Regions from separate parts of the Vibrio sp. 2033 genome, predicted to be linked through region 2. Evidence: predicted binding sites of a transcription regulator. Region 2 holds the regulator's gene; each other region holds the start of a gene.
The links. The regulator PurR, encoded in region 2, represses purine synthesis genes. The targets are predictions, from matches to a motif close to TNANGNAAACGTTTNCNTNA.
Positions count from the first base shown of each region.

Region 1: the regulator PurR is predicted to act here: its motif matches at 1,886-1,905, upstream of purE (5-(carboxyamino)imidazole ribonucleotide mutase).
Region 3: the regulator PurR is predicted to act here: its motif matches at 2,378-2,397, upstream of R7P74_RS12815 (uracil-xanthine permease family protein).

Region 1 is NZ_JAWOVC010000021.1:1,904-6,143, forward strand. Features, by position in the region: gene aroE (shikimate dehydrogenase) at 1-152, opposite strand, end outside; gene hemF (oxygen-dependent coproporphyrinogen oxidase) at 254-1,171, opposite strand; gene R7P74_RS20590 (L-threonylcarbamoyladenylate synthase) at 1,219-1,776, opposite strand; gene purE (5-(carboxyamino)imidazole ribonucleotide mutase) at 1,976-2,461, shown strand; gene R7P74_RS20600 (5-(carboxyamino)imidazole ribonucleotide synthase) at 2,466-3,599, shown strand; gene R7P74_RS20605 (DNA topoisomerase family protein) at 3,666-4,235, opposite strand.
Region 2 is NZ_JAWOVC010000001.1:651,240-655,479, reverse strand. Features, by position in the region: gene R7P74_RS02935 (TfoX/Sxy family DNA transformation protein) at 1-522, opposite strand, end outside; cyclic di-GMP riboswitch class I at 639-728, opposite strand; gene purR (HTH-type transcriptional repressor PurR) at 1,016-2,020, opposite strand; gene torD (molecular chaperone TorD) at 2,488-3,135, opposite strand; gene torR (two-component system response regulator TorR) at 3,402-4,112, shown strand; gene elyC (envelope biogenesis factor ElyC) at 4,185-4,240, opposite strand, start outside.
Region 3 is NZ_JAWOVC010000008.1:106,062-110,301, forward strand. Features, by position in the region: gene envZ (two-component system sensor histidine kinase EnvZ) at 1-749, shown strand, start outside; gene R7P74_RS12815 (uracil-xanthine permease family protein) at 822-2,210, opposite strand; gene recG (ATP-dependent DNA helicase RecG) at 2,443-4,240, opposite strand, start outside.

The DNA.
Region 1 (4,240 bases), on a different contig from region 2:
GCCGCGTCAATAAAACCATCAACAGGTGCACTTTCTGCGGTATACACCAAAGATTGATTAGTTTGACGAGCAAACAAGGTGTGAATGAATGGCGACTTACTGTGTCCGATAGGATTACCAAACACGGCATAGCGATCGATTTGCTGGGTCATTTCCTTACCTTTGTTCCTTACTTAGATATAGAGAAAACAGGGCCACCTGATTACAGATGACCCTATCACTATCTATCTATATAGAAAAGGAGATTCCGTGCTTACCACTCTCGTGGCGTTAGGTATCGCTCGTAAAGTTCAGCTTCTGGCGATCCCGCTTCTGGCTCGTAGCAGTACTCCCAGCGAGCGAGCGGCGGCATTGACATCAGAATCGACTCAGTACGCCCACCACTTTGTAAACCAAATAAGGTACCACGGTCATACACTAAGTTGAACTCTACGTAACGGCCGCGACGATATAGTTGGAATTCACGCTCACGCTCACCATACTCGATCTCTTTACGACGAGAAACGATCGGCAAGTAAGCCTGGCAATAGCCTTCACCGACTGCTTTGATGTAAGCAAAACACTTATCAAATTCCCACTGGTTTAGATCATCAAAGAACAAACCGCCAACACCGCGAGTTTCATTACGATGTGGTAGGAAGAAATATTTGTCACACCATGCCTTATGCTCTTGGTAAACATCGTCACCAAATGGTGCACAAAGCAGTTTTGCAGTATCGTGCCATGATTGGCAATCTTCTTCAAATGGATAGAACGGCGTTAGGTCAAAACCACCACCAAACCACCAAATTGGGTCTTCGCCATCTTTTTCTGCAATAAAGAAGCGAACATTGGCGTGTGAAGTCGGTACATAAGGGTTTTTAGGGTGAATAACCAAAGAAACACCCATCGCTTCAAAACGACGACCCGCTAGCTCTGGACGATGCGCTGTCGCAGATGCTGGCATTTCTTTCCCTTCCACATGCGAGAAGTTCACGCCTCCCTGCTCGAAAACAAGGCCATCACGCATAACACGTGAGCGCCCACCGCCACCAAGACGTTCGCCCGGTTCACGATGCCATGCATCCTCGACAAAGACGGCCTTTCCATCTTCTTGTTCTAACTGCTGACAAATGGAGTCCTGAAGTGACATCAAGAACTGCTTTACGGCGTGCTTATCGATCGCTGACATACGTTATTACCTATTACGTGAAACCTAATGATGGCTGGCTAGCAGGGTTAACCCTGTCTTAATATTTGTGAAGTTTTGGCGTCACGAATCTCGCTGGGTTTATCACGACCGCTGGTCTCGCCACGAAGAATGGCGACCAGCTTATCACCCAACTGCTCTTCGACTTCTTCCGTGGTCATACACGGTGGTAAGCCGGAAAGATTCGCGCTGGTAGAGGTTAACGGCTTTCCGAATGCATTACACATTTTTTGCACCAAAGGATGATCAGTCACACGAACCGCAATTGAATCAAACTGCCCTGAAACCCAGTTGGATACTTTATCGCTCGCTGGCATGATCCAAGTGTATGGGCCTGGCCAAGTGGCATGAACAGTCTGTAATTGTTCTTCAGTCAACTGAGATTCATCAATATAAGGCAAGAGCTGATCATAACTTGCCGCGATGAGAATCAGCCCTTTTTCTACCGGACGCTGCTTGAGCTCTAATAGCTTTTGAATTGCTTCTGGGTTATCTGGATCACATCCGACACCAAAAACCCCTTCTGTTGGATAGGCAATCACTTCGCCTTGCTTGAGTGCGTTGAGCACTTGTTCAAAGTTATCCACCGATTACTTCCTATTTGTTTGACTGTGTTGTTTTCACTAAGTGTACAAATATTCATTCTCAGACACTAAAGCAATTTTTTTATAAAATGTATCAATAGCGCCAACAACAAGACGCAAACGTTTGCTTGAGATAAAAATCCCCGTATAATGCGCACAAATTTATAGCTCACCTAATTTTTGCAGCTTAAAGGAGTTTGAGATGAAAGTCGGTATCATCATGGGTTCTAAATCCGATTGGCCAACCATGAAACTAGCAGCGGACATGCTAGACCAATTTGGCGTGCCTTACGAAACAAAAGTCGTGTCAGCACACCGAACTCCTCAATTACTGGCTGACTACGCTAGTGGCGCAAAAGAACGCGGCATCAAAGTTATCATCGCAGGCGCAGGTGGTGCAGCCCACCTACCAGGTATGGCGGCGGCGTTTACTAGTTTGCCAGTGCTTGGGGTTCCCGTTCAGTCTCGTGCACTGAAAGGTATGGATTCACTGCTTTCTATTGTACAGATGCCAAAGGGAATTGCGGTTGGTACATTGGCGATTGGCGAAGCGGGCGCAGCAAACGCCGGTATCCTAGCTGCGCAAATCCTAGGCACTCATGATGAAAACATCATGGCGAAGGTAGAAGCATTCCGTAATGAGCAAACGGAAACAGTTCTCGCAAATCCAAACCCTGCAGAGGATTAATCAGATGCATGTACTGGTTCTTGGTGCGGGTCAGTTGGCTCGTATGATGTCTCTGGCTGGTGCGCCACTGAATATTCAAATTTCAGCTTACGATGTCAGCAGCGGTGATGTCGTTCACCCTTTAACTCAACAGGTACTTGGCCATGGCTTGGAAAATGCGATTACGCAAGTTGACGTGATTACTGCCGAGTTCGAGCATATTCCACATGACGTGCTCAAGGTTTGCGAAGCGAGCGGCAAGTTCCTACCAAGTACGCAAGCCATCAAAGCAGGTGGTGATCGCCGTATTGAAAAAGCACTGCTTGATGATGCTGGCGTGCGCAACGCGAAATACTACGTCATTGAAACTCGTGAAGACTTTGAGCGCGCAATTGAACACGTTGGTATGCCAATGGTTCTGAAAAGTGCATTAGGTGGTTACGATGGTAAAGGCCAATGGCGCTTAAAAGAAGCTTCTCAAGTCGACGACATTTGGACTGAGATGGCAGAGTGCATCGCGGCAACACCAACTCAAGCGATTGTTGCTGAAGAGTTTGTTCCTTTTAACCGCGAAGTATCACTGGTTGGTGCTCGAAGCAAAGATGGCAGTGTGGAAGTGTATCCTCTGGCAGAGAACGTCCACACCAACGGTGTATTGAGCCTTTCTACTGCGATTGATGCGCCAGGGTTACAGGAACAAGCAAAGCAAATGTTCACGGCAGTCGCAGATAGCCTAGATTACGTTGGCGTATTAGCGCTTGAGTTCTTTGATGTCGATGGGGCACTTTTAGTGAATGAGATTGCTCCACGCGTGCACAACTCTGGTCACTGGACACAGCAAGGTGCAGAAACGTGTCAGTTTGAAAACCATCTGCGCGCAGTGTGCGGCTTGCCATTAGGTAGTACGAAATTGGTTCGTGAAACCTCAATGATCAATATTCTTGGTGAAGACACACTACCAGAAGCATTGTTATCAATGGATGGTTGCCACCTTCATTGGTATGGCAAAGAGAAACGTGCAGGTCGCAAGATGGGACACATCAACGTGTGTGGCGACTACCCAGGAGAATTGCACCGTAGGTTGTGCGCTCTGGCAGACATCTTAGACCCAATAGCTTTCCCAGCCGTGCAAGCGTTCGCTAAACAGCCTCAACACTAACGTTTGGCAGCAAAAAAATAAAAAAAGGGTCGCACGATGCGACCCTTTTTAATTCCTTTGATGTATTTACCCTTGCTGGGTGTGCTGGCACTTACGGTTGGCACATTGCAATTTCACACCACTGGCAAGTTTCTTCTCCACCAACAGAGTAAAACCACACTCTTCGCATCGCCCCTTGACCGGAGCAAGGTTCACAGCAAATTTGCATTTAGGGTAGTTGTCACATGCGTAGAAGGTTTTACCAAAACGCGTCTTACGTTCAACTAAATGACCTTTACCGCATTCAGGACACGCTTGGTGCTCTTGCGACTGTTTTTCTGGCTCTGGTTGATTAATCGACTCAATATGATGGCACGCCGGATAGTTACTGCAACCAACAAACATCCCATAACGCCCTTGGCGTAATACCAACTCGTTACCACAATCTGGACAAGGCACACCCAACTCTTTCACGATGTGACCATCATTGCTGTGTAGCGGTTTAATGTAATCACAGCTTGGGTAATGGTTACAGCCGAGAAATGGGCCATGTTTTCCGTGCTTGAGAGTCAGCTCACCACCACATTTTGGACACGGCTCGTGCTCCAAAGCGTGTTCATGGGCAGAGAAAAGGGTGTTGTCGATTTTACTACTCATACTTA
Region 2 (4,240 bases):
AGCACCTTCTAGTGCCCATAGCAACTCAATGTTGACGGTTGCAGAGTGCGTATCTCTTATCGCTTTATAGGCGTTAAGCGCACCTTCCTCTTCAAGCTTCTCTACGGATTCGATGCCGGCTTTTTTTAGCATGCGCTCGGTAGCCAGTCGTAAGTTAGGCAAATCTTTCAAACGGTTAGGCTTTGTACTTGCTTGCTGTTCTTTCTCAAGCTTTGCCTTTTTCAATGATTGATTCGCTACTTCGATTAAGCGTTCGCTTGATTCCCATAAATCGCTGGAAATAGCGTAGTACTTTGTAACGACTGGAAAGCCACGTTTTTTATAAACGTAAGGCTTTAGCCCTTGTTTCTCGAAGTCAGATGAAGTTTTTTGGTCTGCTCTGATATGAAGCTGATTGTTTACCACTAGTGCAAACATTGTTTCATCAGCGAATAGTCCGAAGCCACCAAACATTGAGCGCGACTTGATATTACCAAGTGCCTCAAATAGCTTCATAGAGTCTTTGAGTATCGGTTTATCCATGTTTTGTTATCTCGGTGTAATTAATATTACGCCACCAAAAGTCAGGTCCGAGAGAGTAGCAAACATGCGTAAAAACAATGTCATTACAGAGTAAAGTCATTGCTTACACACTTGCCATCGGTAACCCCGCTACCTTCCATATCGTAATATGGTTCAGGCCGGAGGCTTTGCGTCCCACTCTTTCGAATGGTTTGCCCTGTGCGTGACACAATGAGCATACTTCTTATATTGAATTAACATCACGGTTTAGCGTTAAAAGTGTGATTTCGGTTCAATAAAAATGATAGATTGAATGCTCTATTTTGCATATGGAAAGGTGCAAATTGGCCTTTGAAAAGGAGTTCTTAATATATATTACATTTATATAAAACAGGGAGTTAACGTTAGTCAATTGTTATTAGAGTGGTGTGAAGTATTAGAGAATGCTTAATTTTTCCAAAAAAATAAGCGCCCCTGTAGAGCGCTTATTTAACCGTGTTAAATACAGTGAAATTTAGTTCATTTTTTTCACAGTATTTCGAATTACAAGCTCAGGTTGCATTTCGAAAATTCGTTTTTCGTGTTCTTTATCTTTGATACGCTCAAGTAGAATTTCGAATGCATTTTTACCAACACGACGTTTAGGTTGGTGGATAGTCGTTAGCGGTGGAGAGAAGTATTCTGCAAGCTCGATGTTGTCGTAGCCGATCACTGAAATATCTTCAGGAATTTTGATCCCGTTTTGTTGCAAGCGGCTCATTAGGCCGAGAGCCATTGTGTCGTTAAAACAGAATACCGCCGTCGGGCGCTTGTCCATTGCGGTAATTTTATCTGCAACTAATACGGCCGTATCACATTCAAAGTTACCTTCAAGGATCCAGTCTTCATTTACAGCTAGGTTCGCTTCGCTCATTGCGCGACGGAAACCTGCAATGCGCTCTTGGCAAGCAAGCTTTTCAAAATGACCGCTTAGACAAGCGATATCCGTATGACCATTGTCAATCAGATGTTTGGTCGCAATGTAGCCACCTTCTTCTGAGTTATCCATGATTTTGTCTGCTTGCGAGCTCTCTGGGCCCCAATCCATGACCACTTTAGGAATGTCCGCATGACGGTCAAGCATCTCTTTTAGTTCTTCGGTTAAGTCAGAACACATCACTAGGATGCCATCAACGCGCTTTTCAGCCAGCATACGAATGTAATCGCGTTGTTTTTCGTAAATCCCGCCTGTGTTACATAAAATCAGAGTATAGCCTTGGCGGTAACAGTAGCTCTCAACGCCATCAATCACTTCTGAGAAAAATAGGTTAGTTGATTGAGTTACTAACATGCCAATCGTACGAGTTGAGTTGCATTTTAGGCTGCGTGCAACGGCACTTGGCGCGTAATTCAGCTCGTCAACGGCTTTCATTACTTTTTCTTGCGTTGCTTCTGCAACGAAACGCGTTTTATTGATAACGTGCGAAACTGTCGTAGTGGAAACGCCGGCTAAGCGAGCAACGTCTTTTATCGTGGCCATAAATGGTGTCCTGTATCGAGCTACTGAAATATGTCGTATTGGATGTACCTGATGCTCTAATGGTTTCACACCTAGCAATATAAAATTGGCGCTAAGTGTCTCGGCAGCGGTTGATCCAAGTGCGACAAAAGGGTGCGTAGCAGCATCGGTCGATGAATTTTATCTTTTTTCTATCTGATGAGAAATTGCCATCAACCTGTTAAGAAAACACAAAAACCGCTATATTTCAGCGGTTTACATATAAATCATATTTAATCGTTTGCGCTCACATTTTAGCCCTATGTGGACTGACTAGCAATGTTTTCAGCACGAGATTTGTGTATTTGAAGTCACATTTTGACTGCTAAATAACCAAGCGTCTTTGCGCTAAGTTAAGGCAAACGAATATTATACCCAAGTTACTTACAATTGGTCACTTTCGGCATACAGGAAGCCCGATAGGCAGGCTCCCTAAAAATAGGCGGCAATTATTCACCAAGAAGGTAGGCGCTGTCTAGTTTACAAAATGCAACTAATAGTTTCGCGACACTCGAGTAAAATCCAAATTCGTCGAATTGTTTACATTTGTCTGAAAACTGAGGTAACCAAGACATCAATTGTTGCTGGATAAAGTCGTTTTGTTTAACGAAGGCTTCTTCCATGTGTTTTTCTTGTTCAAGCTCGTTTGAGCGGATAATCATGTTCCCGAGAAAGTCGAGCTCAACGGCTAAGTGATCCGCAGGTTCCTTTAGGTTTTCGTCTACTTGAACGCCAAATTCAGCCATCAACTTTTCCATTTCCTCAGCTGGCTTGTCATTCAGTAAACCTGATTCACCAATGTACATGGATGCGTAAGGAAGAGCGCCGTATTTTTCTGTCTTCAAAAACAGTTCACAAAAGTCAGCTGCAAGCTCTAGTTGTGCATCTTCACGATCTTGTAACCGATTCAGCGCATCAACTAGGCTATCAACGGCTGGTTTCAGCGACTCATTTTCACCTAAGCCTGCGAGAAAACTGCGAATTTCAACACTGTGATAGGCTTCCAATTCTTTCTCTGTTAGTTCTTTTGCGAACAAGCTCGAAAACCACCAGTAAATTTCAGCGCGTTTTTCATTAAAAGCTTTCACTTCTTGCATTTTGGGCTCCTGAATGATGCTTCAAGTCATGCATCACAAAGTCAATTAGGGATATCCCCTAAGTGTAATCAATTAAAATGAATAGCAGTAACTATAATTGTTATGTTTTATGGTCAAAAATGACCGTTTATTAATAGCAGTGGGTAAGCTTGTTTTGAATCAATAAAAACGCTAAATCTTGCGTTTTAATGTATCTATGACTAGAAATGTTACTAGTTATGAATAGAATACGTCTTGGATAATAAGAAGACAGAAAAGTGGTGTAAATGAGCTATCACGTATTAGTCGTAGAAGATGATGTTGTAACTCGTAGTAAGCTTGCGGGATATTTCCAAAATGAGGGCTACCAAGTCAGCGAAGCAGAGAGTGGCGCGGAAATGCGTGAAGTTTTGCAAGCGGGCGATGTAGACCTGATCATGCTGGATATTAACCTGCCTGGTGAAGACGGCCTGATGCTTACTCGTGAGTTACGTAGCCAATCGGATATTGGTATCATATTAGTAACAGGACGCACGGATAGCATTGATAAAATCGTAGGCCTAGAAATGGGTGCTGACGATTATGTGACAAAACCTTTTGAACTGAGAGAGCTGTTAGTTCGCGTTAAAAACTTGCTGTGGCGTATTTCAGCAGCGCGCAGTGGCAGCTCGAAAGCGAATGAAACCAGTGAAGAGCACATTGTGCGCTTTGGGGAGTGGACATTCGACATTCAACGTCGCGCACTTAGCCGCAACGGTGAGCCAGTAAAACTAACTAAAGCAGAGTATGAACTTTTGGTGGCATTATCGTCTTACCCTAACCAGGTGTTAAGTCGTGAGCGTATTTTGAACATGATCAGCCATCGAGTGGATGCGCCGAATGACCGCACCATTGATGTTCTTATTCGACGTATGCGCGCAAAAATGGAGTTCGATCCTAAGAACCCACAGATTTTTGTAACGGTACACGGCGAGGGCTATATGTTTGCTGGTGACTAGTTTGAACATAACTCAATCGTAAAAAGAAAAAGGAGAGCTTCGGCTCTCCTTTTTTGTGGCTTCAAGATAATACTAGTTTGCTTCAACCATTGGTGTTTGGCCGACAGTATCACGCAACCTTTGCCAAA
Region 3 (4,240 bases), on a different contig from region 2:
CGAAAGACGTCGGTCGAGGTGAGATCCCGCCCCCCTTAGCAGAGAAAGGCGCATCGGAGATTCGCTCTGTAACTCGAGCCTTTAATCAAATGTCGAAAGGTATTCAAGAGCTAGAAGAAGACCGAGCCTTATTAATGGCAGGGATTAGCCATGACTTACGAACACCTCTGACGCGTATTCGCCTAGCGACAGAAATGATGTCTCCTGAGGACAGCTATCTTGCGGAGGGGATCATTAGCGATACGGAAGAATGTAATGAGATCATCAGTCAGTTTATGGATTACCTCAAACCGGTGAACCAAGAATCGTTTGAAGCGGTTGATATCAGTACGATTGCCAGTGACGTCGCCAGTTCTGAAGGTGGTTATGAGGTTGAAATTGAAACAGATCTTAATCTTAACTTGCCGCCAGCCAAAGGAAGTGCGATTGCGATTAAGCGGGCGATCAGTAACTTAGTTGTGAATGCGCTACGTTATGGCAATGGCTGGGTCAAAATCAGCACTGGTGTGACAGCAGATAAGCAGCTAGTGTGGATTTCAGTAGAGGACAACGGACCGGGTATCGAGCATTCTCAAATCGCGAGGTTATTTGAACCCTTTACGCGTGGTGACACCGCTCGCGGTAGTGAAGGCACTGGGCTAGGGTTGGCGATTGTGAAGCGTATAATCAGCCAACATTCAGGCTCTGTGGTGATGCGTAATCGCAGTGAAGGCGGTTTAATCGCTCAAATCAGCTTTCCTACCAAGTAAGTCGATGGCCCGCACCCTTTAAAACAAAAAGCCCAACCTAATTAGGTTGGGCTTTTCTTATTCTCAATAATCTTAAGACTCTTTCACTTCCTGAGGAAGTTCATCTTCGTCTTCCAGTTTCTCTGGCAGAAGTAGATTTAAAATGATCGCTGTGATGCCACCTGCTGCAACACCAGTTGAGAAAATACTCTTAATAAATTCTGGCATAAATTGCAGGATCTCTGGTTTTTGTGCGATACCAAGTCCCATTGAGAAGGATAAGGCCATGATCAGAATTGCGCGGCGATCGAGCTCAACACGAGAGATAATACGCACACCAGCGGCAGCAATCGTACCAAACATGACAATCGTTGCGCCGCCAAGTACTGGCTCAGGAATCAGCTGAACAAAGCTAGCGACACCTGGGAACAAGCCAAGAATCACTAACATGCCAGAAATAAAGTAACCCACGTAGCGGCTCGCGACTCCTGTTAGCATGATGATGCCGTTATTCTGGCTAAACGTTGAGTTCGGGAAGCTGTTGAAAACGGCTGCGATTGCGGAGTTTAAGCCGTCTGCTAACACACCGCCCTTAATGCGTTTCATGTACACTGGGCCTTTTACTGGCTCACCAGACACTTCAGATGTTGCGGTAATATCACCGATGGCCTCTAGTGCGGTAATAAAGAAAATCAGTACCAGCGGAATGAACAGAGACCAGTCAAACGATAAGCCATATTGCATTGGTACGGGCAGTGCTACGATCTCAGTTGCGCCTAGCTGAGAAGTATCTACCATCCCCATAAAATACGCCATGATGTAGCCCACTAGCATCGCAATCACGATTGAAGCCACACGGATGTATGGGTTTTTCGAGCGGTTTAAAATCACAATTAATCCAAGTACCGTCCCAGCCAGAGCAAGTTTGTCTAAGCTGCCGAAGGTTCCTTCATTTAATGCTGCGTAGCCACCGCCCATTGATACTAAGCCGACTTGAATCAGTGTGAGACCGATAAGAGTGACGACGATGCCTGAAACGAGCGGAGTGATGATTCGGCGGGCATGCTCCAATACGCGAGATAGGAAAATTTCTGCAAATGATGCGACTAAAATCGTACCAAAAATGGCAGCCATCATGGTGCTGATGTCTGCTCCACCGGCTTTCAGCGATAGGCCTGCTCCAATAATAGGACCTAAAAAGTTAAAGCTGGTGCCTTGAACAGAGAGCAAACCAGAGCCAATTGGGCCAACGGTGCGAATTTGAATAAACGAAGACACGCCTGACGCAAATAAAGACATGCTGATGATGGTGTTCGTTTGGTCTGCAGGTACACCCAAAGACTGACAGATGATCAGTGACGGAGTGATAACCGCGACGAACATCGCCAATAAGTGCTGAAGTGCGGCAAAAATGGTTTGAGGCAAAGGTGGTCGATCGTTGAGTTGATAGACCAGTTCCGAAGATCGGTTTGAAGTTGTCATTGTTTGTCTCGCTAGTCGCAATATTTCCCTAGTTCTCGCTGAATGGGAGAGCAGGGTGGAGTTGACGTCGTTACCTGTGATTGCTGTTAATCAGAGTCAACTCAGGTTGGTGGAGTGTGATCTAACACACTTAAAAATTTGTGCGCGATTATAGAGAGATTTACTCAAAAAGCAAACGTTTGCTTTGTTTTTGGCGTATTAAAAAACGAGCCATTTGGCTCGCTTTCAATCATTACGCTTTGGAGTAAATATCCCGCTCACCCAACCAGCGATCGATAATTGCTGTTGCGTTAGTCGGGTAATTGTCATGAATATGACGCGCAATACGCTGAACTTCGGGAATCAGGCGTTGATCTCGAACTAAGTCTGCGATTTTGAAATCAGCAAGACCTGTCTGCTTTGTACCCAATAGTTCTCCAGGGCCACGAATTTCTAGGTCTTTCTGCGCAATGACGAAGCCATCGTTACTTTCACGTAGTACTCCGAGACGTTTTTGCGCGGTTTTTGACAGCGGAGAGTGGTACAGCAGCACACAATGGCTAGCAACGGAACCTCGGCCCACGCGACCTCTTAACTGGTGTAATTGTGCCAAACCAAGACGTTCAGGGTTTTCTATGATCATCAAGCTAGAGTTTGGCACATCCACACCAACTTCAATCACTGTCGTTGCGACCAGCAAATGCAGTTTATTGTCTTTGAAATCTTGCATCACCGCTTGTTTCTCTGCCGGCTTCATTCGTCCGTGTACTAGACCAATTTTTACGTCCGGTAGCTTACGTTGAAGCTCTTCTGCGGTATCTGCCGCGGCTTGCGCTTCTAATACTTCCGACTCATCAATCAGGGTACACACCCAATATGCCTGCTTGCCTTCGTTTAAGCAGGCATTTCGGACACGCTCGACGATGTCGTCACGTTTTGTATCTGGAATGGCAACGGTTTGAATCGGCGTTCGACCCGGTGGTAGCTCGTCAATCACGGAAGTTTCTAGATCGGCGTAAGCGGTCATGGCTAAGGTGCGAGGAATAGGCGTCGCCGTCATGATCAACTGATGTGGGTAGGCGCCTTGTTTTGCGCCTTTTTCACGCAATTCTAATCGCTGATGGACACCGAAGCGGTGCTGTTCATCAATGATGACCAAAGCAAGGTGATGAAATTCAACGTGCTCTTGGAATAGCGCGTGAGTACCCACTACCATTTGCGCTTCACCACTGGCAATACGAGCCAGCTCGGCTTCCTTTGCCTTACCTTTGAGTTTGCCCGCTAACCAACCGACTTGAATGCCCATTGTTTCAAACCAGTTTGCGAAGTTGATAGCGTGTTGCTCGGCCAATAGTTCGGTTGGCGCCATGAGTGCCACCTGATGGCCATGCTCAATGGCTCTAACAGCGGCCAAAGCGGCAACCAATGTTTTCCCCGAACCAACATCGCCTTGCACTAATCGCATCATTGGGTGCGGTTTTTCTAGATCGGCCTCAATCTCTTGTACTACTCGGGTTTGAGCGTTTGTAGGAGAGAAAGGCAGTTGGGCTAAAAGCTGCGTTTTTAGTTTATGACAAGGACCGAGAGGTAGCGCTGAATCCTTCTGACCTTTGCTACGCACCGCCAGCATCGATAAGTTTTGTGCGAGCAATTCTTCCATGATCAAGCGGATTTGGGCAGGATGTTTGCCTTCGTCAAACTCATCTAAATTAATGGTTGGTGGTGGGCGATGAATGGTGTGCAGCGCTTGCGACATAGTGATTTGATGGTCATACAACCCAGCTGGAAGTAATTCCTGCACTGCGGTTTTATCAAGCAGGGCTAAAGCTTGTTCGGTAAGGTTGCGCAATGTGATTTGGCGTAAACCATCGGTGGTGGGATAAACAGGGGTTAAGCTCTGTTCTACATCGGGCTTTTGCTCGCTAACGTAAAACTTGTAGTCAGGATGAACAATTTCCAAACCCATGCCACCGCGCTTAATTTCACCGTAAGCATGTACTAACTTACCTTGCGTGAAATTGTTCTTCATGGCTGCGGTAAAGTTGAAAAAG